Regions from separate parts of the Pseudocitrobacter sp. CD920760 genome, predicted to be linked through region 2. Evidence: predicted binding sites of a transcription regulator. Region 2 holds the regulator's gene; each other region holds the start of a gene.
The links. The regulator PurR, encoded in region 2, represses purine synthesis genes. The targets are predictions, from matches to a motif close to CANGCAAACGTTTGCNTG.

Region 1: a site for PurR is predicted at 5,208-5,225, ahead of pyrC (dihydroorotase). Genes of this name have one in related genera too.
Region 3: a site for PurR is predicted at 6,316-6,333, ahead of AC1MKH_RS24050 (nucleobase:cation symporter-2 family protein). Genes of this name have one in related genera too.

The regions. Positions count from the first base shown of each region.
Region 1 is NZ_CM173490.1:2,112,802-2,122,464, forward strand. It holds gene AC1MKH_RS09710 (Kdo(2)-lipid IV(A) acyltransferase) at 1-496, opposite strand, end outside; gene trhO (oxygen-dependent tRNA uridine(34) hydroxylase TrhO) at 718-1,767, shown strand; gene AC1MKH_RS09720 (DUF2770 family protein) at 1,768-1,881, opposite strand; gene solA (N-methyl-L-tryptophan oxidase) at 1,986-3,104, opposite strand; gene bssS (biofilm formation regulator BssS) at 3,251-3,505, opposite strand; gene dinI (DNA damage-inducible protein I) at 3,780-4,025, opposite strand; gene pyrC (dihydroorotase) at 4,097-5,143, opposite strand; gene AC1MKH_RS09745 (lipoprotein) at 5,291-5,851, opposite strand; gene mdtH (multidrug efflux MFS transporter MdtH) at 6,023-7,231, opposite strand; gene rimJ (ribosomal protein S5-alanine N-acetyltransferase) at 7,463-8,047, shown strand; gene AC1MKH_RS09760 (YceH family protein) at 8,057-8,704, shown strand; gene AC1MKH_RS09765 (Gfo/Idh/MocA family protein) at 8,707-9,630, shown strand.
Region 2 is NZ_CM173490.1:2,898,614-2,908,276, forward strand. It holds gene rnt (ribonuclease T) at 1-180, shown strand, start outside; gene AC1MKH_RS13550 (Grx4 family monothiol glutaredoxin) at 256-603, opposite strand; gene AC1MKH_RS13555 (C40 family peptidase) at 943-1,800, shown strand; gene sodB (superoxide dismutase [Fe]) at 1,923-2,504, shown strand; gene AC1MKH_RS13565 (MFS transporter) at 2,543-3,709, opposite strand; gene cydH (cytochrome bd-I oxidase subunit CydH) at 3,871-3,960, opposite strand; gene purR (HTH-type transcriptional repressor PurR) at 4,255-5,280, shown strand; gene punR (DNA-binding transcriptional activator PunR) at 5,277-6,209, opposite strand; gene punC (purine nucleoside transporter PunC) at 6,318-7,502, shown strand; gene cfa (cyclopropane fatty acyl phospholipid synthase) at 7,800-8,948, shown strand; gene AC1MKH_RS13595 (riboflavin synthase subunit alpha) at 8,983-9,627, opposite strand.
Region 3 is NZ_CM173490.1:5,091,926-5,101,588, reverse strand. It holds gene AC1MKH_RS24065 (glycoside-pentoside-hexuronide family transporter) at 1-635, shown strand, start outside; gene yicI (alpha-xylosidase) at 647-2,965, shown strand; gene AC1MKH_RS24055 (AsmA family protein) at 3,054-4,736, opposite strand; gene AC1MKH_RS24050 (nucleobase:cation symporter-2 family protein) at 4,873-6,264, opposite strand; gene gltS (sodium/glutamate symporter) at 6,537-7,739, shown strand; gene glpK (glycerol kinase GlpK) at 7,848-9,356, opposite strand; gene AC1MKH_RS24035 (MIP/aquaporin family protein) at 9,378-9,663, opposite strand, start outside.

The sequences.
Region 1 (9,663 bases), 790 kb from region 2:
TTTGCAGTAAATCGATAACCGGGTTGTCGTTCGGGCGATAGACGCCAATGCCTGGGTTGAAGAAACCGAACATTCGCGCACCCATTTCGAGCGTCAGAAAGTGAATACCGATCAGCAAAATACCGCGTTTCTGTTCCTGCATGGCGGAGATATGCTCCAGACCGCTGGCATCCGTCCAGCGATCGATACGGCGATCGGGCCAGAACCACGCCATCCCGGTTTCCATCAGGCCCATACCGACCGATTCGAAATTCTTCACCACATGTTGATGACGTTCGGCTTCACTCATTTGCGGGAAGCATAATTCGAGATTGCGATAAGCGATTTTTGAGCGACGTTTCATAAAACGCAGCGCCACGCGGCCAATGGCATTGCCGAGACGATAAATGATCGGGTAGGGCAACTGTACGATAAGCCACAGCAGGCCAATTCCCAGCCAGGTTAGCCAGTAACGTGGATGCAGCAACGCCGCGGTAAATTTGGGTAACTGGGTCATGTCTTTCCTGTTTTATCGAGCCACTCCCGCTATTGTCGCATTATTTTCCCGCCAGCCAAACTGACGAGGGTACGAGTGTCGATAATTCGAGCAAATGTTTCAGTCGATGTTTTTATAGAGAGACAAATGTAGCGCAAAATGTGTGGATGTAAATTGTCGATGATTGCTATATCATCCGCCCGATCTATATATTTCATTCCCTTTTGCAGGATTAGAGCACCATGCCAGTGTTACATAACCGCATATCGAATGAGACCCTGAAGGCGCAGATGCTCGCTGAAACCGAGCCGCGTACGACAATCTCATTCTATAAGTATTTCACCATCGTTAACCCGAAAGCGACCCGTGATGCCCTTTACCTCGCACTTTCCGAACTGAAAGTGTTTGGTCGCATCTATCTGGCCCATGAAGGGATCAACGCGCAGATTAGCGTTCCCGCAAGCAATGTCGAAGCGCTGCGCGAGTTGTTGTACCGTTTTGACCCTGCGCTGGACGGGCTGCGCTTTAACATCGCGCTGGATGACGACGGCAAATCATTCTGGGTGCTACGCATGAAAGTGCGCGACCGCATTGTGGCGGACGGCATTGACGATCCCTCGTTTGACGCGAACGATGTCGGCGCTTATTTAAAAGCGGCGGAAGTGAACGCGATGCTGGATGACCCGGATGCGGTGTTCATCGATATGCGCAACCACTATGAGTATGAAGTCGGCCATTTCGAACGCGCCATGGAGATCCCGGCAGATACGTTCCGCGATCAGCTACCGAAAGCCGTCGAGATGATGCAGGAACATAAAGACAAGAAGATTGTGATGTACTGCACCGGGGGAATTCGCTGCGAAAAAGCGAGCGCCTGGATGAAACATAACGGGTTTAAGCAGGTGTGGCACATTGAGGGCGGCATTATTGAATATGCCCGCCGCGCGCGTGAGCAGGGGTTACCGGTGCGCTTTATCGGCAAGAACTTTGTGTTTGACGAGCGGATGGGAGAGCGTATTTCTGACGAGGTGATTGCCCACTGCCACCAGTGCGGGACGGCCTGTGACAGTCACACCAATTGCCTGAACGACGGCTGCCATCTGCTCTTCATTCAGTGCCCGGCCTGCGCAGAGAAATATGACGGCTGCTGTAGCGAAGCCTGCCAGGAAGAGCACAAACTGCCGGAAGAGGAGCAGCGTAAACGCCGCGCCGGACGTGAAAATGGCAACAAGATTTTCAATAAATCGCGTGGTCGGCTGAATACTAAACTGGGTATTCCTGACCCTCAGTGATCAGGCGAAAAAAATCCAGATAAGATCGATCAGGGCCAGCAGCAGACAGAGCGCGACGTAAATCATAAAGTGCTCGCGCAGGTTGTTGACCAGATAGTGATATAGACGCTGCATCATTATTCTCTTTAAAGGCACATCATCGTATGTGCCTGCGTTTTTGTCAGGTGCTTTCGAGTGTAGGCCTGATAAGCGCAGCGCCATCAGGCAAACCGCACTAATTAATCGTCAAAACGGGAAAGCGAGAAGGGCGCCAGGTTAAAGGTTTCTGGCTGTGACTGCGCGAATCGCGTGGCGATTTCACCCAGCACGGTCGCGAACTTGAACCCATGACCACTCAACCCGCCAATCAGTAAAGTATTTGGCTGACCGGGTAGCGTATCGATAATGAAATCTTCATCCGCGGTGTTGTCGTAGGTGCAGGCGGCACCGTGCAAACAGCCGCCAATACCGGGCAGAATATTACGCAGGAAGCTGAAAGCCTCAGAGCCATCGGTGGCGACGGTACCGAACGGTTTGCGCCCTTGTGGCGTATTGATTAGCTGGCCGCCATTATGCTTGCCGATTTTAAGTTCATTCTCAACCGCCGGGAAACCGTAGAACTGATCGCCATTCGGCAACTCCCCCGTAAACGCCGGGAAGTTATTTTTGCGGCTGTAACGCCCATCGGCCTGGAACCAGGCAAACACTTTGCGAACCGGTTGTATTGGTAATTGCGGGTAGAGTTGTTTAGCCCAGGTACCGGCGCTGAGCAGCAGTTTTTTCCCTTCAAAGCGGCCTTCTGACGTTTCTATCGCGACCCCGTCAGCGTGATGTTCAATCGCGGTGACTGGGCAGTTGAAGAGTTGCGCGCAACCCGCTTCCTTTGCCTGCGCGATCAATGTTTTTACCGCCAGCTCGCTTTTCAGCACGCCAGACGCGGGCTCAAAGATGGCCTGATAGTCTTCGGGCACCTGAATTTCAGGCCAGCGGGCCATTACGCCTGCGGCATCCAGTCGTTCTACATCAAGGCCAAATTTTTCCGCACTCTCCGCCACGGTGGCAAGAAAGGTTGAATCTGCCGGGCCAAGATTCACCACGCCGCTACGTTCGAACAGGTCTTCACCGCTGGTGGTGGCCAGCGCGTCCCACAGCTGCTGCGCGCGCAGCACCAGAGGAACATATTTTTCGCCTTCACCATACGCGTGGCGAATCAGACGCGTGTCGCCGTGGTGGCTGCCTTCGGTATGAGGCGGCATGTGGGCATCGGTCATCAGGACATTCAGTCCCGCTTTACGGGCGTAGTATCCGGCAGCCGCCCCGACGGAGCCACTGCCGACAATGATTAAGTCATATTGCATAGCGCTTCCTGGAATTGTTTTTTGATAAGCCGCATCAGCATGCAGGATGATGTGTATAGCAGGGTAATTAACAAGCCAGCCTGATACAAGCCTGAAAATAAAGAAGGCACCCGAAGGTGCCTGTTTGATAATTATTCGTATCAGCACTAATGCCTGCGATACTCATTCGCCTGGTAATCGCCGGATTCAATTTTGGCGATGCCCGCCTCTAATATAGAAATAAATTGACGAGCGACATCGGTAGTCAACCAAAGCGTTTGACCTATTTCAGCTTCTTTCTTGCTCGATTCATTGGGGTCTTGGTAGTGCAGGCGCAGCATCAGCGCATCGTAGCTATCAACGGTGCTGATGTCCCATCCAACGAGGGGATGGGTCTGGATGACTTCATTATTCTTTTCCATCATAACCCCTTATATCTTTGTTAAAAGGCAACAACTCTCGAGGTTCAATGCAGGTTTTTTTCGAAGCTTTTTCAGTATACCAACAACTTACTTAATATTCGAGATTTTAAATAAAATGCAACACAAATTCCTAAAGTACGCGTTTTGTTGCGCAATAAATCACCATTGTGGCTGAGATTTTATTAATGGAATCAGAATAAGGCCAAAAAGAAGCGGGGCGGCGAGAAATAAAAAAGCCGGGGCGACCCGGCAAAGAACACAATGAGGGAGCAAATTAATCGGTTATGAACCAGTCATCCGCGCTTTCCCAGGTCTCCTGGAGAATTTCGCTGATCCGGTCTTTATCTTCTTTAATGCCACCGATAACCGAAAGGTTATTTGCCGATGCGTAGCGTACCGAAACGGTGCCGCCGCTATCCGGAAACTGATTGTTAATTCGTCGGGAGAGTTCACCCGCCAGTGCATCAAGTGCGCCAGCGGGGAGGGTTGTGGTTTTAGCAATAGTCACTTCAATGCGCATGGTTGCCCCCTGTATGTGTACTGTATATTTATACAGTTAAAGCAAAAAACTTACAACAGGGAGCGTGCGATTTATTTTTTTACCGTCCAGCGTACGGTTTCACCGGCGAGGAAGGGGATCAGGGTATCGTCAGAAAGGGCAATACTCTCAACCACCTGGCTCTCTTCACGTACCAGCTCAACGGTAGACTCGTTCACCGGCAGGCCATAGAAACGTGGGCCGTTCAGCGAGGTGAAGGCTTCGAAGTGCTGTAGCGCATTCATCTCTTCAAAGACGGTGGCATAGCTACCGAGCGCGGTGGGCGCATTAAAGCAGCCTGCACAGCCGCAACTGGCTTCTTTGCGATGACGCGCATGCGGCGCGGAGTCAGTCCCGAGGAATGCGCGCTCGAAGCCGCTGGCGACCAGTTCGCGCAGCGCCTGCTGGTGGATATTACGTTTGAGGATCGGCAGGCAGTAAAGATGTGGGCGCACGCCGCCAACCAGCATGTGGTTGCGGTTGAACATCAGATGCTGCGGGGTGATTGTCGCAGCCAGCAGTTCATTACCCTCACGTACATAATCTGCGGCATCTTTGGTAGTGATGTGTTCAAACACGACTTTCAGCCCTGGCAGACGCTGGCGCAACGGCTCCATAACCGTCTCGATAAAGCGTGCTTCGCGGTCAAAAATATCGATGTCGGCGTGAGTGACTTCACCGTGAACCAGCAGCGGCATTCCGAGTTTTTCCATTCGCTCCAGCACCGGCATAATGGCATCGATACTGGTGACGCCGTGGCTGGAGTTGGTCGTTGCGTTTGCCGGATACAGCTTAGCTGCCGTAAATACACCTTCCTGAAAACCGCGTTCCACTTCATTCGGATCGAGGGAGTCGGTGAGGTAACAGGTCATCAGCGGAGTAAAGTCGTGGCCTGCCGGAACGGCATCCAGAATGTGCTGGCGGTAGCTGATGGCCGCTTCCACGGTGGTGATAGGCGGCACCAAATTTGGCATGATGATCGCACGACCATAGAGCTCGCTGGTATAAGGCACGACGGTTTTCAGCATCTCGCCATCACGCAGATGGATATGCCAGTCGTCTGGGCGGCGAATTTTCAGAACTTGCGGTAATGCGGTCATGGGTGTGCTCCGGCCTGGTGGGAAATCAGTCATTAGGGCTGTTTTTTGCCGGGCACTAAGGATAAACGTAAACGTTTTCCTTTGCACTCCTTTCTGTAAAAAAAAGACGCCCGACGAAAATATCCGCCGGGCGTCTTTTTTACGATGTTAATCCGTAAACGGGATGATAATTTGTCCTGGTTTTACCTCAATACCTTTCGCATATTTTTTAGCCAGTGCTTCGCCTTTGCTGGCATCTTCTTTCAGCACGTAAGCCGGTTGCTGATTAAAGTAATTGCGCAGTGACTGGTTCAGATAAGGCACTAAAGTTTGCACCACCGATTGCATTTTCTCCGGTGTCACTTTGGCATCGACCACTTCCATCTCCTGCAGGAAAATCGCACCTTTCTCTTTATTGAAGACCGGTAACGCCTTCAGTTTCAGGTCAATGGTCGCTTTCTGACTGCCAAACAGCGAGTTTAAATCCAGTTTAGCGTCACCGGTGAGGGTGACTTTATTCGGCTCTTCGCGGCCAATGGCGCTGGTGAGATTATTCAGCACGATGTGCGCGTCGGCCACGCCGGGCAGGCCAATATCTTTCGAGAAATTATTGTGCTTTTGCAGCGCCTGATTAATTTCCTGTTCACTCACTGTGTATTGCGTCAGTTGATTACAACCCGCCACCAGGCCGCCAACGATCAGTGCGGCAATGACAAAAAATTTCTTCATGAAGTTCCTCAATATGATGCTGTGCTGTAATCCTGTCCACAGGCAGCTTGCGCTTTCAGTCGTGATTATGACAGCGGAAAATACTGAAAGTGCCATCTCTTCTTTCTTAGGATGAGATTCTACTGATGGCCTGCGTGAATTGCAGGCCATCAATTGCGCGGAATAAAAGGGCTAAAGGCGGGGTTCAAGCATACCGGAGGCAGCGCGTTTTGGACTGAACTGCCACCATAAGGCGATAAATGTGATTATGCCGATAAGCCCCAGCATCGCCCACGGCAGTTCCGGCTGGTTCAGCGCTTTCCCGCTGTCGAATAGCCAGCCGCCACCGGTGTAGCCGAGGGCGCCGCCAAAGGCAAGCCCCAGACGGCTGAAGCCCATGTAGCTGCCGCGCGCGCGGGCATTGGCCAGATGTGCGCTCAGCGTTTCACGTGCCGGTTCCGCAATAATCGAACCGATGTAGAACGTACAAATTAACGTGAACAACTGCTGTAGCGAGGTGGCCAGACCAATCGGCAACATGGAAGCTGTCATGATCAGCAGGCCCGCCATCAGACGCTGCTCAAGGCGAAAGCGTTTTTCGCTCCATCGTGCGATAGGGTAGAGCAGCGTCAGCGATAGCGCCGCTTCGATGGCGTACATCCATTTCACGGCAGAAGGCGAGCCCGCAATATCGTTCACCATGATTGGCAGCATCAGCATTACCTGTACCGCCAGCATGTAGTAACCGGTGAGGGTTAACACATAGGTGACAAAACGTTTATCACGCAGCACCTGCGCAAGCCCTTCGCGTACTGGCGTTCTCACAGTAGAAAGTTTCCATGCCGGGAGGTAACAGGCGTTGAAGATAGCGCACAGAATGAACAGCACCGCACCCGCGCTGCACACCAGACGGAAGTCATATTGCAGCAGCCAGCTGCCCATCAGCGCACCGATGACCGCGCCCGCGCTGTCCTGCATCATCAATAGTGAGAAAAAACGGCCACGATGCGCCGGACGCACCAGCTTCACCACCAGGGCGGAACGCGGCGGATCGAATAGCGTGCCGCCAAGCCCGGAAAGCAAACAAGAGAGCCACAGCACCCACGGCTCGTGCGCGACGGCCATAATGGCAAAACCGCCCGCGCGCATCAGCATGCCGGTCACAATCATCGGTTTGGCGCCGAAGCGGTCCGCAATCGCGCCGCCAAAAATACCCAGACCTTGTTGAATTAACTGGCGCAGACCGAGCGCAATCCCGACCATTAATGCCGCCCAGCCCATCTGATCGACAAAACGAATGGAGATCAGCGGAAAGACGACAAAAAAGCCCAGCACAACCAGCATGTTATCGACTAAGAGGAAATATTTACCCAGGCTCCTTGCCTGCGATACGCGGGACATTTCCCCTCCAGGGGAATAAAAAGAGATGAACATCTCCATTCTGCCGGGTCGCCTCACCTTTTCCCATATTGCCAGCGACAATATTTTTTTATCAAAATGCTGCTTTGATTGAGCTTGTTTATCGAAATCGCGATCGGGGTATGAAAAAAGGTATGTTGCTGTTTTCACAGACCCCCTGTGGACAGGTATAGTGAGTTAACCCGGGTTATTATTCAGGTACAGGAGTAAGAGATGTTTGGCTATCGCAGTAACGTGCCGAAAGTGCGTTTGACAACCGATCGTCTGGTTGTGCGTCTGGTCCATGACCGTGATGCATGGCGTCTTGCCGATTATTACGCAGAGAACAGGCAGTTTTTAAAACCCTGGGAGCCCATCCGTGACGATAGCCACTGTTATCCTTCCGGCTGGCAGGCTCGCTTGTCGATGATTAATGAATTTCATAAGCAGGGAAGCGCGTATTATTTTGCGCTGCTCGACCCGGAGGAGAAGGAAATTATTGGCGTCGCCAATTTCTCTAACGTGGTGCGCGGGTCGTTCCACGCCTGCTACCTTGGTTACTCGATTGGGCAAAAGTGGCAGGGGCAGGGGCTGATGTTTGAAGCGCTGACCAGCGCTATCCGCTATATGCAACGCACCCAACATATTCACCGCATTATGGCTAACTATATGCCGCACAATCAGCGCAGCGGCGATTTACTGGCGCGGCTGGGGTTTGAAAAAGAGGGTTATGCCAAAAACTATTTGCTGATTGACGGCGAATGGCGTGACCACGTATTAACCGCACTCACCACCCAGGAATGGACAGCTGGTCGCTAAGGAGAAGAGATGAAATATGAGTTAACCCCGCTGGAAGCGCGCGTGATTGGTTGCCTGCTGGAAAAACAGGTCACCACACCCGAGCAGTATCCGCTGTCGATTAATGGCGTAGTGACGGCCTGTAACCAGAAAACCAACCGCGAACCGGTGATGACGCTCAGCGAGTCTGACGTACAGGATCTGCTGGATACGCTGGTCAAACGCCACTATCTGCGCACGGTCAGCGGTTTTGGTAACCGCGTGACCAAGTACGAACAACGTTTCTGTAATTCTGAATTTGGCGATTTGAAACTTTCCAGCGCCGAAGTGGCGCTGGTGACTACGCTGTTACTGCGCGGTGCGCAAACGCCGGGTGAATTGCGTGGCCGCGCGCAGCGGATGCATGAATTTAGCGATATGGCAGAAGTGGAAGCCACGCTTGAGCGACTGGCTACGCGGGATGATGGCCCGTTTGTGATGCGTTTGCCGCGCGAACCTGGCAAACGCGAGAGCCGCTATATGCACCTTTTCAGCGGGGAAATGGAAGTACTGGCCCAGGTCGCCGATGATGTCGCCCCGGCGGATGACGATCTCCGTGCGCGCGTTGATGCACTGGAAGGCGAAGTGGCGGAGCTGAAACAGCGCCTGGATTCCCTGCTGGCGCATCTCGGAGAATAACGATGGCAAAATTACGCGTAGGCGTGGTTGGGCTGGGCGGGATCGCGCAGAAGGCGTGGCTTCCGGTACTCAGCGCCGCCACCGACTGGACGTTGCAGGCGGCCTGGTCGCCGGGTAAAGAGAAGGCGCTGAAAGTGTGCGAAACCTACCGCATGCCGTATGCGGACTCGTTAGCCTCACTGGCGGCGCAGTGCGATGCTGTGTTTGTCCACAGCGCAACGGCGTCTCACTATTCGGTGGTCAGCGAACTGCTGAATGCGGGCGTGCACGTCTGCGTCGACAAACCGCTGGCGGAGAAGCTAAGCGATGCCGAGCGTCTGGTCGAACTGGCCGCGCGCAAGAAGTTAACGCTGATGGTGGGTTTTAATCGCCGTTTCGCGCCGCTGTATCGTGAGCTGAAAGGCAATCTCGCCAATGCGGCGTCGCTGCGGATGGATAAACACCGTACCGACAGCGTCGGCCCGCACGATCTGCACTTCACGCTGCTGGATGATTATCTGCATGTGGTCGACACCGCGCTGTGGCTGGCGGGCGGTAATGCGCCCTTAAGCAGCGGCACGCTGCAAACCACAGACGACGGTGAGATGCTCTACGCTGAGCATCACTTCAGCCATCCAACGCTTAGCGTCACAACCAGCATGCATCGCCGCGCCGGGAGCCAGCGCGAGTGGGTGCAGGCGGTGACGGACGGCGCGCTGTATGACATCACCGATATGCGTGAGTGGCGAGAAGAGCGGGGCGCAGGCGTGCTCACCCGTCCCGTACCCGGCTGGCAGACCACGCTTGAGCAGCGCGGATTCGTCGGCTGTGCGCGCCACTTTATCGAATGCGTGCAAAATCAGACGGTTCCGGAAACCGCTGGCGACCAGGCACTGATGGCGCAACGCATCGTAGAAGCGCTGTGGCGCGAGGCCGTTGATGAATAACCTGCTGTAACATCTGGCAGTAGCAATTCATCC
Region 2 (9,663 bases):
GGGTTGGCGCTGGGGCAAACCGTTCTGTCGAAAGCCTGTATTGCGGCAGGTATGGCCTTTGACGGTGAGCAGGCGCACTCCGCACTGTACGATACGGAACAAACCGCGCAGCTGTTCTGCGAAATCGTCAACCGCTGGAAACGTCTGGGCGGCTGGCCGCTGCCAATAGCCGCTGAATAAATCACATAAAAAAAGCGACCGTTTCAGGTCGCTTTTTTTTGCCGGGAGGCGGTTAACGCCGTAACCGCCAGCGAATTACTCCGCTTTCGGCTCTTCTTCTTTATATTTCGCCGCAGTTTCTTTGATCAACTGCTGCAATTCACCGCGCTGGTACATCTCGATGATGATGTCGCAGCCGCCAACCAGCTCGCCATCAACCCACAGCTGCGGGAAGGTCGGCCAGTTCGCGTATTTCGGCAGCTCAGCGCGGATTTCCGGGTTTTGCAGAATATCTACGTAAGCAAAACGTTCGCCACAGGCAGAGAGCGCCTGGACAGCTTGTGCGGAAAAACCGCAGCTTGGCAGTTTCGGGGAACCCTTCATGTACAGCAGGATGGGGTTCTCGGCGATCTGACGTTGGATTGTTTCAACAGTTGTGCTCATTGTCTTACTTCCTTAACTTCGAATACCACATGTAGTCTGACATTGTAGCGTTTCAGACCTCAGACGGAAAATAACATTTTATTCACTCTTTACTATTTTACCGTCTGAGCGCAGAAGATGCCTTCGAAATGTCACTTTAGCAGCCCGCAGCCAAAAAAACTGTGCATTTTTTGGCTGATTGTATTTCGATTGCTGTTTTTTTTTGCACTTGCTAACGAAACACTATTTTAGATACAAAATCGCTATTAACTTTATTGGTTTATATGGATTAGAATTGATGAGTTTTGTAAATCATACCCAGGCATGAATTTTATGCCTCCATACTCAGAGGATTGCTCAGTGGCGCGAATAAAAAAAATGTCGATCACGCTCTGTGCTTTGCTGTTTTCATCATTAGCATTCTCGCCGCTCTCGCACGCTTCCGGTCACACGAAAGCCACGGCGGCGCAAAAATCGCTTTCCGCCAAAGGAAGCGAACGGAAGAAGAAAAATACCGTCAGCAAAAGCAGCAGCAAGAAGAAGTCCACCGCCTCAACCAGTAAAAAAACCACCACTAAGGCGACGGCAAGTAAAAAAATTGCCTCTACCGCCAGCAAATCATCCCGCACCGCGCGCACTGCCAGTACCACGAAGACGGCCACTACGCGCCGCAGCAAAAGCAGCGCGATGAAAACCGCAGCGGCAAACGTCACCACCAAATGCGTGGTCCGGAAAGGCCATAAGAAATCCTGTACCACCAGCACGGTGGAGAGCAAACCGTTAACTATCGCCGAAGCGCATAAGGCGCGCGTGCAGAAAGCACAAAAAACCGCGATGAATAAATTGATGGACCAGATTGGCAAACCTTATCGCTGGGGCGGCACCTCTCCGCGCACCGGTTTTGATTGCAGCGGTCTGGTGTATTACGCGTATAAAGATCTGGTGAAATTCCGGATCCCACGTACCGCTAATGAAATGTACCACCTGCGCGATGCCCGTGCGATTGACCGTGGTGAGCTGGAGAGCGGCGATTTAGTGTTCTTCCGCACGCGTGGCCGTGGCACCGCCGATCACGTTGGCGTCTATATCGGCGGCGGGAAGTTTATTCAGTCTCCGCGTACCGGGCGCGATATTCAAATTACCTCGCTCAGTGAAGACTACTGGGATCGCCACTACGTCGGCGCACGCCGCGTGATGACGCCGAAAACCATCCGCTAACCCCTGCCCTGCCACGTTGCTGGCAGGGTAACCTTCTCTTTTATCACACCTTTTAATTTGCTACTCTATCCACACTCAGTACAGGGTTACTGGGGATATTAACTATAAAAAGGAGAGTAGCAATGTCGTTCGAATTACCTGCATTACCGTATGCCAAAGACGCTCTGGCACCGCACATTTCTGCCGAGACGCTCGAATATCATTATGGGAAACACCACCAGACTTACGTCACCAACCTGAACAATATGGTGAAAGGGACGGCGTTTGAAGGCAAATCGCTGGAAGAGATCATTCGCACCTCTGAAGGCGGCGTGTTTAACAACGCAGCGCAGGTCTGGAACCACACCTTCTACTGGCACTGCCTGGCACCGAACGCCGGTGGCGAACCGACCGGTGAAGTGGCAGAAGCCATCAACCGTGCTTTCGGTAGCTTTGCTGAGTTTAAAGCGCAGTTCAGCGATGCAGCCGCGAAGAACTTCGGTTCTGGCTGGACCTGGCTTGTGAAAAAAGCCGACGGCAGCCTGGCGATTGTCTCTACCTCTAACGCGGGTACGCCGTTGACCACGGATGCCAAACCGCTGCTGACGGTAGATGTGTGGGAGCACGCTTACTATATTGATTACCGCAATGCGCGCGTGAGCTATCTGGAGCACTTCTGGGCGCTGGTAAACTGGAAGTTTGTTGCTGAGAATCTGGCGGCATAAAGAAATGACGCAGAAGGGTATCCCCTTCTGCGTTTTTGTTACTGGCTGACCACGGCCTCTTCACCCTGTGAACGGCTGCTGAAGAAGACCAGCAGCAGCGCAAACCCTGCCACAATCGCCCCCATTACCGGCACAAAGCTGTAACCCAGTCCACCGGAGATCACCGCGCCACCAGCTACGGCACCCAGCGCATTGCCGAGATTAAACGCGCCAATGTTTACCGAAGAAGAGAGCCCCGGCGCTTCGTGCGCAACACGCATTACGCGCATCTGCAATGGTGGCACCACCGCAAAGGTCGCCGCGCCCCACACCACCATACTGAACGCCGCGCCGATTTCCGTACGCGCCAGGAACGGGATCGCCAGCATAATCAGCATCAACAGCAGCAGAAAACCTTTCAGCGTACCGCTCACTGAACGGTCAGCAAATTTACCGCCAAGATAGTTACCGATTGAGAAGCCCACGCCAATCAGTACCAGCATTAATGTGATAAAGGCAGGCGTCGCATTCGTGATGGTGTGCAGAACCGGAGAAATGTAGGTATAGAGCGTGAACATCGCCCCAGCGCCCAGTACGGTCGTGAGCAACGCAGACAATACCTGTGGGCGTACCAGCACCGACAGTTCACGTTTCACGTCTGGTTTCTCACCCGCCCCGCCCTTCGGCAGCGACAACCACAGGCCGATTATTGCAATTACGCCCAGCCCTGCCGTCGCCAGGAACGACATGCGCCAGCCGATGGTCTCCCCAAGCCACGTGGCCGCCGGAACGCCACCGATATTGGCGATGGTCAACCCCATAAACATGGTCGCTACCGCGCTGGCTTGTTTATGTTTTGGCACCACGCTTGCGGCAACCACCGACCCCAGACCAAAGAACGCGCCGTGGTTGAGGCTGGTTATAATGCGTGACAGCATCAGCGTGGTGTAATCCGGGGCGATAGCAGAAAGGACGTTACCCAGGGTAAAAATCGCCATCAGGAAAATTAAGGCGTTGCGGCGTGCGCGATGTGAGAGTAGCAGCGTCATCAGCGGCGCGCCAACCATGACACCTACGGCGTAGGCGCTGATCAACATACCTGCGGCAGGAATCGAGACATCAACCCCTTTGGCAATAACGGGTAATAGCCCCATCGGCGAAAATTCGGTGGTACCTATCCCGAATGCGCCTACGGCTAACGCCAGTAAGGGATAATTCACTTTCATGCTTTGACTCCGGTTTGCCGCAAACGCAGGGCGGCGTGACAACAGATAGCAAAAGCATGACATCAATCACAAAAAAACAGAAGTGAACAAATTAGCAAAATATTTTTGCTGAATTGATAACAATCTCAGAGAGGGAGAGCAGCCTCTCCCTTTAGGATGGGTTAATGCAGGACGGCGGTCAGCGCGGCAGCCACGATCAGCGCCAGCGTAATAACCGTGGTGGTAATTGACATCTTCAGTTCGGTACTCATCAATTTTTCTCCTTATTATCCCCACACCAAAAGTGAGCTATGTCATTTTTGCACACTTATTCGCAAAAATCTTCCCGGATTTCACGCAATAACCGATTTTGCGCTTCCACTTTTGGCAAAGATAAGACAAAATTCGACGCTTATTAAAAAGTGTATCGGCCATTGACCCCCTCCTGTCGTCCTGTGTCGTTTTCCCGGCGAACCGCAATTTATAACATTGCGCCAGGGTGAGTGAAGGCAAACGTTTTCGTATTGAATCGATCAGGGGCAGGCCCGGGTCTGGAGTGAGATGGAATGGCAACTATTAAAGATGTAGCGAAGCGCGCAAACGTTTCCACTACAACTGTATCACATGTGATTAACAAGACGCGTTTTGTCGCCGAAGAGACGCGTGAAGCGGTGTGGGCGGCAATCAAAGAATTGCACTACTCTCCCAGCGCCGTGGCCCGTAGCCTGAAGGTCAATCACACCAAGTCCATTGGTTTGTTGGCGACCAGCAGTGAAGCTGCCTACTTTGCAGAAATTATTGAAGCCGTTGAGAAGAACTGCTTCCAGAAAGGCTATACCCTGATCCTCGGGAATGCGTGGAACAACCTTGAAAAACAGCGCGCGTATCTCTCCATGATGGCGCAGAAGCGCGTGGACGGCCTGCTGGTGATGTGTTCCGAATATCCGGATTCGCTGCTGCAGATGCTGGAAGAGTACCGTCATATTCCGATGGTGGTTATGGACTGGGGCGAAGCGAAAGCTGACTTTACCGACTCAGTTATCGATAACGCCTTCGAAGGCGGCTATATGGCTGGTCGTTATCTGGTGGAACGTGGGCATCGCGAAATTGGCGTGATCCCAGGCCCGCTGGAGCGCAATACCGGCGCAGGTCGTCTGGCTGGCTTTATGAAAGCCATGGAAGAGATGATGATCAAGGTGCCGGAAAACTGGATTGTGCAGGGCGATTTCGAACCGGAATCCGGCTATCGCGCGATGCAGCAAATACTGTCCCAGAATCCGCGCCCTACCGCTATCTTCTGTGGTGGCGATGTCATGGCGATGGGCGCGTTGTGCGCCGCAGACGAAATGGGGCTGCGCGTGCCGCAGGATATCTCGCTGATTGGTTACGACAACGTGCGCAACTCGCGTTTCTTTACCCCGGCGCTGACCACCATCCACCAGCCGAAGGATTCCCTCGGGGAAACCGCCTTCAATATGCTGATGGACCGAATTGTCAGTAAACGCGAAGAGTCGCAGTCCATTGAAGTGCACCCGCGCCTGATTGAACGCCGTTCCGTGGCCGACGGCCCGTTCCGCGATTACCGCCGTTAAGCCTCTTTGCGGACGCTCGAATCGGGCGTTCGCAACCATTCGTTGTTCAGCGTTTCACTGTCCCCTAAATACTCGAGTAACCAGCTTAGCGCCGGTGAACTGTCGTTTTGCTGCCAGGTCAGACAACAGGCCGCATCGGGAAACGGGTTTTCCAGTTCCAGAGCAACCCATTCACCTTTATCTATCTTCGGTCGCGCAAAATGCTCTGGTACCATGCCAACGCATAATCCTGCGGATAAGCAGGTTTCTGACGATTCCCAGTCAGGCACCACGACCCGCTTCTGGTTGTCCAGTAACCAGGTAGTACGTTTAGGTAACGAACGTGACGTATCTTCGCGCACCAGCGACGGCCAGTTGCGCAACACGTCATCACTGAGCGGCCCCGCCATCTGCGCCAGCGGATGCGTACGGGCTACCACACACTGCCAGCTCAGCATGCCCATATCGCGAAACGCATAGCGCCCCCCCACGGGAATCGCGCGCGTCGCGCCAATCGCTAACTCAACGCGCCCATCCGCCAGTGCATCCCACACCCCGTTAAATACCTCCTGATACACCAACAGCTCTACGTCACTGAAGTGGCGATAAAAATCGACAATCATCTGTCGGGTGCGCTCTGGTTTTACGATATTGTCCACCGCGATGGCCAACTGCCCTCTCCAGCCATTAGCAATTTGCTGACACTGCTGACGGGTGATCTGCATTTTTTTGATAACAGAACGCCCCTCTTTCAAAAACCATGCCCCGGCGGGGGTTAATTCTACATCCCGGTGGCGACGTTCAAACAGCGGAACCGCCAGCCACTCCTCCAGTTGACGTACCGTATAACTGATTGCAGAAGGTACACGGTGCAGCTCATTTGCCGCGCCACTAAAGCTGCCATTCCGCGCAACGGCATCCACGACTTCCAGTGAATATTCAGACCACATTTTCTGCTCACAAATTTTTTGAAACCAACACGCAAATATTAGCGTTTCACAAGGCAAATTTCACTCTCTACACTCTCAGCCTCTTCCAAAACAAGAAAAGGCGTTTTTATGCAACCTGGGAAAGGATTTTTAGTCTGGCTCGCCGGCCTGAGCGTATTAGGCTTTTTGGCCACCGATATGTATCTTCCGGCCTTCGCCGTGATTCAAAACGATCTCCAAACGCCGGCAGCGGCTGTCAGCGCCAGCCTGAGTCTGTTCCTTGCCGGGTTTGCTCTCGCGCAGCTGCTTTGGGGGCCGCTTTCAGATCGTTATGGCCGCAAGCCTGTTCTGCTGATTGGTCTGACCATCTTCGCCTTTGGCTGTCTGGGTATGCTGTGGGTTCGTGATGCCACCACCCTGCTGATTCTGCGTTTTGTACAAGCCGTTGGAGTCTGCGCTGCGGCAGTGACCTGGCAGGCTATGGTGACGGATTATTTTCCGGCACAGCGGACTAACCGTATTTTTGCCACCATCATGCCGCTGGTCGGGCTTTCTCCGGCGCTGGCACCGTTACTGGGAAGCTGGATCCTGCATCATTTTGAATGGCAGGCCATCTTTGCCACCCTGTTTATCATCACCGTTATGTTGATGATTCCGGCCCTGCGCCTGAAACCCGCACATAAAAAGAACGCGGTCAGTGAAAACAAACTGACCTTTATGAAACTCCTGCGCAGTCAGGACTATCGCGGCAACGTACTTATCTACGCCGCCTGCTCCGCCAGCTTCTTTGCCTGGCTGACCGGTTCGCCATTTATTCTCAATGCCATGGGCTACAGCCCAACGGTGATTGGCCTGAGCTACGTCCCACAGACTATCGCGTTCCTGGTCGGCGGTTATGGCTGCCGAGCCGCGTTGCAAAAATGGGATGGCGGGAAACTGTTACCGTGGTTGCTAATGGTGTTTGCGGTAAGCGTACTTGCCACCTGGGGCGTCGGCCTCACCGCACATGTGTCGCTCATCGCGCTGCTGATTCCATTCTGCGTGATGGCAATGGCTAACGGCGCGATTTACCCGATCGTCGTGGCGCGCGCGCTGCGTCCATTCCCTCAGGCAACAGGCCGCGCGGCAGCATTACAGAATACGCTGCAATTAGGTCTTTGCTTCCTCGCAAGCCTGGTGGTTTCTTCATTGATTGCCGCCCCGCTGCTGGCCACCACCAGCGTAATGGTCGCCACCGTCGTTCTCGCCGGGATTGGCTATAAGATGCAGGCTGGCGCAGAGGAAAATTCAGCTGAAGAAACGTCTCGTGCCTAACATCATGAATATCAATGTTATTAACTCGTAGTTAGTTTGCTAAGATTTTTGATTGAATCAGTAGATTTTGCGTCCTATACTGAATCGGTGTCACATAATTACGATAGTTATTACTTGTTAACGGGAGCAGGACGCCTCCCGGTTCCCCAGGGATGGTCTTTTCGGCAAGGGTAATCTCCCTTCCTCTGTGCTACGTCGGATAGCAGGCTCACGGAAGTTCCGTGAGATTTCTCACAAACTCTAAAAAGCGTCTACGCTGTTTTAAGGTTCTGATCACCGGGTCGGGATGGAGAAGCTATGAGCTCATCGTGTATAGAAGAAGTTAGCGTACCGAATGATGACTGGTACCGCATCACCAACGAACTGTTAAGCCGGGCAGGCATTGAAATTAACGGTAACGCCCCCGCAGACTTGCAGGTCAAAAATCCCCAGTTTTTTAAGCGCGTATTGCAGGAAGGTTCTCTGGGGCTAGGCGAAAGCTATATGGACGGTTGGTGGGAATGCGAGCGTCTGGATATTTTCTTCCAGAAAGTCCTGCGTGCTGGACTGGAAAATCAACTGCCCCGCCACCTGAAAGATACGCTGCGCATCGCGGCGGCCCGTCTGTTTAATCTGCAAAGTAAAAAACGCGCCTGGATGGTGGGTAAAGAGCATTACGATCTTGGCAACGATCTCTTCAGCCGCATGCTGGATCCCTTTATGCAGTACTCCTGTGGCTACTGGAAAGATGCCCAGACTCTGGAAGAGGCCCAGCAGGCGAAGCTCAATCTGATCTGCCAGAAACTGAAACTTGAGCCCGGTATGCGCGTGCTGGATATTGGCTGCGGCTGGGGCGGGCTGGCTCAGTTCATGGCCGAGCACTATGGCGTGAGCGTGGTCGGCGTAACCATTTCCGCTGAGCAACAAAAAATGGCGCAACAGCGCTGTGAAGGACTGGACGTCACCATTCTGCTTCAGGACTACCGTGATCTGCACGATAAGTTTGACCGCATCGTTTCCGTCGGCATGTTTGAACACGTCGGGCCAAAAAACTACGCCACCTATTTCTCTGTGGTGGACAGAAACCTGAAACCAGACGGTTTATTCCTGTTGCACACCATCGGTTCAAAACGTACGGACCTGAACGTCGATCCGTGGATTAACAAATACATCTTCCCGAACGGCTGCCTCCCCTCCGTGCGCCATATCGCTAACGCCAGTGAGCCGCATTTTGTGATGGAAGACTGGCACAACTTTGGTGCGGATTACGACACCACGCTGATGGCCTGGCATGACCGTTTTCTGGAAAGCTGGCCGGAAATCGCTGACAACTATTCGGAACGTTTCAAAAGAATGTTTTCGTATTATCTGAATGCCTGCGCGGGGGCGTTTCGTGCGCGTGACATTCATCTCTGGCAGGTGGTTTTCTCGCGGGGCGTGGAGCACGGTTTACGCGTCGCACGCTAGTCAATCTCCCCCGGCATCCACCGGGGGATTTTTTTTAGGCTTCAGGCTGCGCGGCTGCGATGGCTGCGGCTTCTTTCGCTGCCAGTACGCGTTCCACCGTATCAACAACGGCCTGCGTCTGCGGGTCAATCTCGATATTGATTTTATCGCCCAGACGCTTCGCGCCAAGGGTGGTGCGTTGCAGAGTTTCCGGAATCAGATGCACGCAGAAGCGCGTTGGCGTCACTTCACCGACCGTCAGGCTGATTCCATCAATACCGATAAAGCCTTTATACAGGATGTACTTCATCAGTGACGGGTCCTGGATTTTAAACCAGATCTGTTTGTTGTTTTCGGAGGCGACAATTTTCGCCACTTCCGCGGTGGTCATAATATGGCCCGACATCAAATGCCCGCCAATTTCGTCGCTGAATTTTGCCGCACGTTCAACGTTAACCACATCGCCGACGTTCACATCACCCAGATTGGTGATCCGCAGTGTCTCTTTCATCAGATCAAAGCTAATCTGATTACCGTTAATTTCGGTCACGGTCAGACAGCAGCCGTTGTGCGCTACCGATGCGCCCGTTTCCAGGCCATCCAGCATGTAGTCCGGCAGCTCTACAACGTGCGTGCGGAAATTCGGTTTTTCATCGATGGACACGATTTTTGCCGTGCCCTGCACAATACCAGTAAACATGCACTTAACTCCTGTCGATAATTACTCCGGCGGGGC
Region 3 (9,663 bases), 2.2 Mb from region 2:
ACGTGACCTGGATTATGGGCTCCCCGGCGCTGTTTACCGTATTCCTGACCACCTATTGCGTCGGCAACCTGATTGGCTCCGCGATGGCCAAACCGCTCACCGACTGGAAATGCAAAGTGAGCGTCTTCTGGTGGACCAACGCTATTCTGGCGGTGCTGAGCCTGGCGATGTTCTTTGTACCGATGAATGCCAACGTGCTGATGTTCGGCTTTATTTTCGTGATTGGCGTGCTGCACCAACTGGTGACGCCGATTCAGTGGGTGATGATGTCCGACACCGTCGATTACGGTGAGTGGTGTAACGGTAAACGTCTTACCGGCATCAGTTTCGCAGGCACGCTGTTCGTGCTGAAGCTGGGCCTGGCGCTGGGTGGCGCGATGATTGGCTGGATGCTGGCGGGCGGGGGCTACGATGCGGCCGCGAAAGCGCAGAACAGCACCACCATCAGCATCATTATCGCCCTGTTCACTATCGTTCCTGCGGTTTGCTATCTGCTGAGCGCCATCATTGCGAAGCGCTACTACACCCTGAAAACGCCGTTCTTGCTGAAAATTATGGGCGAGCTGGCGCAGGGCGCACGTCGCAATCAACAAGAATTTGAACACGTACCCGAATCAAAATCATTACAGAGTTAAGAGGACGAACTATGAAAATCAGTGATGGAAACTGGCTGATCCAACCGGGTCTCAATCTTATCCACCCCATCCAGGTGTTCGATGTCGAGCAGCACGGTAATGAGATGGTGGTTTATGCCGCGCCGCGCGATGTGCGTGAGCGTACCTGGCAACTGGATACTCCAATGTTTACGCTGCGCTTTTTCGCCCCGCAGGAAGGGGTGGTCGGCGTACGTATCGAACACTTCCAGGGCGCGTTAAATAACGGCCCGCACTATCCGCTGAATGTCCTGAAAGACGTCAAAGTTGAAATGCAGAACACCGCTGAATTTGCCGAGCTGAAAAGCGGCAACCTGAGCGTGCGCGTAACCAAAGGTGAATTCTGGTCGCTCGATTTCCTGCGCAACGGCGTGCGTATTACCGGTTCTCAGGTGAAAAACAACGGCTACGTGCAGGACGGCAACACCGGTAAAAACTACCTGTTTGAGCGCCTGGACCTCGGCGTGGGTGAAACGGTTTATGGCCTGGGTGAGCGCTTTACTGCGCTGGTGCGTAACGGCCAGACGGTTGAAACCTGGAACCGTGACGGTGGCACCAGTACCGAGCAGTCCTACAAAAACATCCCGTTCTACATTACCAACCGCGGTTACGGCGTGCTGGTGAATCACCCGGAAAACGTCTCGTTCGAGATTGGCTCAGAAAAAGTCTCGAAAGTGCAGTTCAGCGTGGAAGGCGAGTATCTGGAATATTTCGTCATCGACGGTCCGACACCAAAAGAGGTGCTCAATCGCTACACGCAATTTACCGGTCGCCCGGCGCTGCCGCCAGCGTGGTCCTTTGGTCTGTGGCTCACCACGTCGTTCACCACTAACTACGATGAGGCGACCGTTAATAGCTTTATCGATGGCATGGCCGAGCGCAACCTGCCGTTGCACGTTTTCCACTTCGACTGCTTCTGGATGAAAGCCTTCCAGTGGTGTGATTTCGAGTGGGACCCGGTGACCTTCCCTGACCCGAAAGGCATGATTCAGCGCCTGAAAGAGAAAGGGCTGAAGGTCTGTGTGTGGATCAACCCGTACATTGGCCAAAAATCACCGATCTTCCAGGAACTGAAAGAGAAGGGCTATCTGCTTAAACGCCCGGACGGTTCGATCTGGCAGTGGGATAAATGGCAGCCTGGATTAGCGATTTATGACTTCACCAACCCGGATGCCTGCCAGTGGTACGCCGACAAGCTGAAAGGGCTGGTGGATATTGGCGTAGATTGCTTCAAAACCGACTTCGGCGAACGTATCCCAACGGATGTGCAATGGTTTGACGGTTCCGATCCGCAGAAAATGCACAACCACTACGCCTTTATCTACAACGAACTGGTGTGGAACGTGCTGAAAGAGACCGTTGGCGAGGAAGAGGCGGTGCTGTTTGCCCGTTCCGCGTCCGTGGGGGCGCAACAGTTCCCGGTTCACTGGGGTGGTGACTGCTACGCCAACTACGAATCAATGGCGGAAAGCCTGCGCGGTGGCCTGTCGATTGGCCTCTCCGGCTTCGGCTTCTGGAGTCACGATATCGGCGGCTTCGAAAATACCGCGCCTGCCGATGTCTACAAACGCTGGTGTGCATTCGGCCTCTTCTCCAGCCATAGCCGCCTGCACGGCAGCAAATCCTACCGTGTACCATGGGCGTACGACGAAGAGTCCTGCGACGTGGTGCGCTTCTTCACGGAAATGAAGTGCCGCATGATGCCGTACCTCTATCGCCAGGCTGCGCTGGCGCATGAGCAGGGCACGCCAATGCTGCGCGCCATGATGCTGGAGTTCCCGAACGACCCGGCATGCGACTACCTCGATCGCCAGTATATGCTGGGCGATTCCGTGATGGTGGCACCGGTGTTCTCGGAAGCGGGCGACGTGCAGTTCTATCTGCCGGAAGGCCGCTGGACGCACCTGTGGCACAACGATGAAGTACAGGGCAGCCGCTGGCATAAACAGCAGCACGACTTCCTGAGCCTGCCGGTGTATGTCCGCGACAACACCTTGCTGGCACTGGGCAACAACAACCAGAAACCGAACTACGAGTGGCATGAAGGCACTGAATTCCAGCTCTTCTGTCTGGATGATGGCCGCGAAGCAGTCTGCACTGTTCCGGCAACGGATGGTTCAGCCGCGTTTACGTTGAAAGCGGTGCGCGCGGGCAACACCATCACCGTAACTGGCGAAGGTAACGCGCGTGACTGGACGCTGTGCCTGCGTAACGTGCAGCAGATCAGCGGTATTAAGGGCGGCGCACATGCGGGAAGTGAGCTGGGTGTGGTGGTGAAAGCGCAGAGTAATACGCTGACGATCACACTTTAAAAACGCCGGATGGCGCTGTCGCTTATCCGGCCTACGATGAATTTGGTTATGTCATTGTAGGCCTGGTAAGCGTAGCGCCACCGGGCAATTACGGGGTGGTAATCTCCCCGCCCCGCATCGTCTGCGTTACCTGCTCCTTCGCCATATTCACCGCGCTCAGCTGTCCGTTTACCGTTGGCTTGAGCGGTGCGTCTGCCTGCACTGCGCCGGTGGCGGTGAGCTGAAGGTTACCGTCGCCGCTGATGGGGAGCGCTGGCCATCCCCAGGCCTGCAAAGTATTCAGCGGCACGCCGCGTGCGTCGAGGCTGACGTTCACCTGCCGTTGCGGCAACTGAGAAACCGTGGCGGTGGCTTTGAGCATGCCTTTCTCTGTGTACGCCGTAAGTTCGCTGATATTGACCGTCGAGGCGTTTGCCGACAGCGCGAGGCTCGGTCGATTGACGTCTACGCGATTAAACGTCGCCGCCGCCGCATTGAGTTGCGCATTTCCGCCCCATACGCCCCACAGGCGATTCTTCACCAGTTGCAGGTTGGTGGCGCTGCCTTCCAGCGCCGTGATCTGCCACGGGAAAGCCGGGTCGATATCGATAACCAGATTGCGGCTGGCGGTAAATTTCTTCAGGGTCACGCTGTTGAGCCACTCCGGCAATGCGTCCATCCATAACTGTTTCCAGTTATTGGGTAACGTGTATTCAAGGCCCACAATCGACGCATCATCCAGCGTCAGCGCCTGCCCGTTGCGCAACCAGAAACCGGACGTTCGCACCGTGCTGCCCTCCCAGCGGGTGGTAAACTGGCGCAGGGCGATGCCCTGGTCTGAGAGCTCGCCGTTGAAAATGGGGGCCAGCAGATGTAGCGAGCCGTAGATAAACTCACTGGCGTTCAGGGTGATTTTACCGTCCGTACTTTGCCATCCGCCCTGGGTTAGGGACAAGTTGCGCACGTTCATATCGAGATCGGTTACCGCCCAGTCTGGCCCCTGTAAACGGGCATCCACGACCTCAAGGCGGCCAATTTGCAGCGACGGAACGGTGCTGAGCGGGGCGAAGAAATCGATCAGCGTTTTGTCGCTTTGCAGACGAATATCGTTCAGGCGCAGATTATCCACCACCCAACTTCCGTCGGCGTTGCGGCGGGCATTTCCGGCCAGCGAGCCGCGCGCGACCTCCGCGCCAAGGCTGGTCAGCGTTACTACACCGTTATCAATATCCCCTTCAATAACCGCGTTGCTGGTGGGTACGCCATTGAGCGTCAGGGAACCGGCATTCACCTGCAAATGCGTTTTCTTGCCCAGCACGTTGCCTGCTTCCGGCGTCCATGGCGCAATGCTGCCGTTAACCCGTTGCGCACTTAATTCCCAGCCGGTTTCCGGGCTGTTGAAAGCCATATTGTTGAGCTGCAGGCGATCGGCGGCAAAGGGAAGCGGCGCGTTAGACGGCGAGAGATTTAACGTTCCGTCTTGCAGCAGGATAGTGTCAACGTGTAGCGGATCGGTCACCTGGCGGGTGCTCAGGCCGATATCGACAGCTTTAGCGACCAGCGTCGCGGGTTTGCCATCACGCCCGAAGGTCACATTCCTGAACAAGATATGAGAGGGTGATGAGAAACGGTGATCCATCGCATCGAACGTCACCTGGTAATCGGTGTTCTCAGTAAGCCACTGACTGACTTCGCGCGCGCCCCAACGGGTTTGCAGCAGGAAGTAGAAGGCGAGAATGACCAGCAGCAGTGCGACGAGGAGCCAGAGAATCAGCTTTCCAATAAATTTCATGATCTTCCATCCTGAGAAGGGCACATAAGGCAGTTATGCACGAATTATGCGCAATGCTCAAGGTGAGAAGGGTGAAATTCGGTGTCAGCGTGTGGGGATAATGCCGGATGACGTCGCCGCCATCCGGCAAAGCGGATTACGCTTTCTCTGGCGGGAAGACCAGATTCAGAACAATCGCGGTGATACCGCCAGCGGCGATACCCGAGGAGAGCAGATTTTTCAGCCAGTCCGGCGCAAACTGGAGGATCTGCGGCTGCTGGGAGACGCCCAGGCCGATGGCCAGTGAAAGGGCAATAATCAGGATTGCGCGGCGGTTCAGCGGCTCGCGGGAGACAATACGCACGCCGGACGCGGCGATGGTGCCGAACATCACCAGCGTTGCGCCACCCAGAACCGGCTCAGGGATGTGCTGCACAAAACCACTTACCGCCGGGAACAGACCAAGGACAATCAGCATCAACGCCACCACGAAACCAACGTAACGGCTGGCGACGCCGGTCAACTGAATCACGCCGTTGTTCTGGCCGAAGCAGGAGTTCGGGAAGGTGTTGAATACCGCCGAGACAAACGAGTTCAGGCCGTTGGCCAGCACGCCGCCTTTCAAACGTTTCATGTAAACCGGGCCGGAGACCGGTTGCTCAGAGACGTCAGATGTCGCCGTAATATCACCAATCGTTTCCAGTGAGGTGATCATAAACACCAGCATCAGCGGCAGCAGCAGGTTCCAGTCAATGCCCAGACCATAGTACAGCGGCGTCGGGATCATCAGCAGATCGGTGTTAGTCGGCGCGGTATTTTCCGGCAGCATACCCAGGAACCAGGCCATCAGATATCCCGCCGCCATGGCAATCACCAGCGACGCAATGCGCAGGTACGGGTTGCGCTGGCGGTTAAGCAGAATAATCAGTACCAGCACGATACCCGCCAGCAGCAGGTTTTTCGGCGCGCCAAAGGTGTTGTTGCTCATTGCCGCATAACCGCCGCCAATGGATGTCAGGCCGACCTGAATCAGCGACAGGCCAATAATCATTACCACCACGCCAGAAACCAGCGGCGTGATAATACGTCGCGCAAGGTGCAGCACGCGTGACAACACCATCTCGGTGCAGCTCGCCAGCATTAAGGTACCAAACAGCGCCGCCATCATGGTCGGCACATCGGCACCGCCGGTTTTCAGCGCGGTACCGCCCATAATCAGCGGCGCAACGAAATTGAAACTGGTGCCCTGAATCGACAGCAGACCTGAACCCACCGGGCCCCAGGCTTTAATCTGGATAATGGATGCCACACCGGATGCAAACAGCGACATGCTGATGATGTGCTGAGTATCGGCCGCCGGCAGACCCAGCGCCTGACAAATCAGCAGGGCGGGCGTGATCACCGCGACAAACATCGCCAGCAGGTGTTGCAGTGCGGCAAAAAGGGTTTGTGGCAGCGGCGGGCGGTCTTCTAAGCGGTAAATCAATTCGCTGTTTTGAGTGTGCGCAACCGGTTGCGCATTTTCTGACTCAAGGGTGTTGGCGGACATCAGGGGCGATCTCGTGGTGGAAAAGTGGCGATTTTATCGGACTGGTGGGTAAAAGCAAACGGTTGCTTTGTGATGGCGTTAAAAAATTACCGGACCTTAATTTTTATCAATTATTCATTGCATAAATGGTTTATCAGCGTGATTAACCTTTTTCTGTCATTTTTGCGCATTTATTGATTACAATCTGCTCCCTGATCTTACGATGAGATCTCAACGACACAGGAAATACGTCGCGTATGAATGAATCATGCGTCTGGTAAGGAGCTTTAAATATGTTTCATCTCGATACGTTATCTACGCTGGTCGCGGCGACAATGGTGCTGCTGTTAGGGCGCAAACTGGTTCACTCCGTTCCCTTCTTTAAAAAATATACCATTCCTGAACCGGTCGCCGGTGGGCTGCTGGTCGCGCTGGCGTTGCTGGTGCTGAAAAAAAGCATGGGCTGGGAAATCGACTTCGATATGAGTCTGAAAGACCCGCTGATGCTGGCCTTCTTCGCCACGATTGGCCTGAATGCCAATCTCGCCAGCCTGCGTGCGGGCGGTAAAGTATTAGGCACCTTTCTGATTGTGGTGGTGGGGCTGCTGCTGATGCAGAACGCCATCGGCATTGGCATGGCGAAAATGCTGGGACTGGACCCGTTGATGGGCCTTCTGGCAGGCTCGATTACGCTCTCTGGCGGCCACGGCACCGGGGCGGCGTGGGGCAAACTGTTTACCGAACGCTACGGTTTTACCAGCGCAACGGAAGTCGCGATGGCCTGCGCAACGTTTGGCCTGGTGCTGGGCGGCCTGATTGGCGGGCCAGTGGCGCGTTATCTGGTTAAACACTCTTCCTCGCCGGACGGTACGCCGGAGGATCAGGAAGTGCCGACGGCATTTGAAAAGCCGGACGTTGGGCGCGTTATCACCTCGCTGGTGTTGATTGAAACCATCGCATTGATTGCGATTTGTCTGACGGTCGGGCGAGTCGTTGCGCAACTGATTACCGGCACCATGTTTGAATTGCCAACCTTTGTATGCGTGCTGTTTATTGGCGTTATCCTGAGTAACGGCCTGGCGCTGGTGGGATTCTATCGCGTCTTTGAACGTGCGGTGTCGGTGCTTGGCAACGTCAGCTTGTCGTTATTCCTGGCGATGGCCTTGATGAGCCTGAAACTGTGGGAGCTGGCTTCACTGGCGCTGCCGATGCTGGCGATTCTGGGCGCGCAGACGCTGGCAATGGCGCTGTACGCCATTTTTGTCACCTACCGGATGATGGGTAAAAACTACGATGCGGCGGTGCTGGCGGCGGGTCACTGTGGCTTTGGGCTGGGTGCGACGCCAACGGCGATTGCCAATATGCAGGCGATTACCGAACGTTTCGGCCCGTCGCATACGGCGTTTCTGGTGGTACCGATGGTGGGGGCGTTCTTCCTCGATATCGTCAATGCGCTGGTGATTAAGCTCTATTTGATGTTGCCGATGTTTGGCTAATCAGTGCGGGGAATGTGGCGGATGTGGCGGGGGCGCTTCGCTTGCCCGCCCTACATCGATCGCAATTCTTTGTAGGGCGGGCAAGCGAAGCGCCCCCGCCATCGTTTTTTACTCTCCGTGATCTTCCCACGCCAGCGCGCGTTTCACTGCTTTTTTCCAGCCGCTGTAACGATAATTACGCTCGGTCGTTTCGATCCCCGGACGGAATTCACGCTCAATCACCGCTTTCTCCTGCAACTCATCCAGATTCTGCCAGAAGCCTACCGCCAGGCCTGCAAGATACGCAGCCCCTAACGCGGTGACTTCACGCACTTCCGGGCGCTCTACGCGGGTACCCAGAATGTCTGACTGGAACTGCATCAGGAAATTATTGGCAACCGCGCCGCCGTCAACGCGCAGGGCGTGCAGACGAATGCCGGAGTCAGCCTGCATCGCTTCCAGCACGTCGCGCGTTTGATAAGCAATGGATTCCAGCGTGGCGCGAATAATATGGTTCGAGTTGACGCCGCGCGTCAGGCCGAAAATCGCGCCGCGCGCATACGGGTCCCAGTATGGCGCGCCGAGGCCGGTAAACGCCGGAACCACATACACACCGTTGGTATCTTTTACTTTGGTGGCGAAATATTCGGAATCGAACGCGTCGCTGATGAGTTTCATCTCATCACGCAGCCACTGAATAGACGCGCCAGCCATAAACACTGCGCCTTCCAGCGCATAGTTCACTTCGCCGCGCGGGCCGCAGGCAATGGTGGTCAGCAGGCCATGCTCGGATTTCACCGCTTTTTCGCCGGTGTTCATCAGCATAAAGCAGCCGGTGCCGTAGGTATTTTTCGCCATCCCTTCCTTCACGCACAGCTGGCCGAACAGTGCGGCCTGCTGATCGCCTGCGATCCCGGCGATCGGAATACGCGTACCGCCTTTCCCGCCGATGTTAGTCTGGCCATACACTTCCGAGGATTTGCGTACTTCTGGCAGCATGGCGCGCGGGATATCCAGAGCGTCCAGCATTTTGTCATCCCAGTCCAGCTCGTTGATGTTGAACAGCATGGTACGTGAGGCGTTGGTGTAGTCGGTGACGTGCACGCGTCCCTGGGTCATTTTCCAGATAAGCCAGGTATCGACGGTACCGAACAGCAGTTCGCCACGCTTCGCGCGTTCACGGGAGCCTTCAACGTGGTCCAGGATCCATTTCACTTTGGTGCCGGAGAAGTACGGGTCTACCACCAGACCCGTCGCGCTGCGCACGTACTCTTCCATGCCGTCGCGTTTCAACTGCTCACAGATATCAGCGGTACGGCGGCACTGCCAGACAATCGCGTTATAAATCGGTTTCCCGGTTTCACGTTCCCATACCACGGTGGTTTCGCGCTGGTTGGTGATACCAATCGCGGCAATCTGATCGGAATTGATATCGGCTTTTGCCAGCACTTCGACCAGCGTGGAGCTCTGGGTCGCCCAGATTTCCATCGGGTCGTGCTCAACCCAGCCTGGCTTAGGATAAATTTGTTCAAACTCGCGCTGTGAAACACTGATGATATTGGCATCGTGATCCATCACCACGGCGCGGGAACTGGTGGTGCCCTGGTCGAGCGCAACGATATATTTTTTGTCAGTCATAATGCGTGTTCCATAGTCAGATTACAGCGAAGCATTGTGTTGAGCGCTACCGGAGGTGGTTTCTTTCTCTTCAACCACACAGGTATCACACGGCAAATGGCGGCCAATCAGTTTGCGATAGCTGAATGCACCCAGCGCCGCGCCCACCACGGGTGCGAACATCGGCACCACGAAATAAGGAATATCTTTGCCGCCGGTGAAGGCAACGTCGCCCCAGCCTGCCAGCCAGGCGAAGGTTTTTGGTCCAATATCACGCGCCGGGTTCATCGCAAAGCCGGTCAGCGGCCCCATCGATGCGCCGATAACG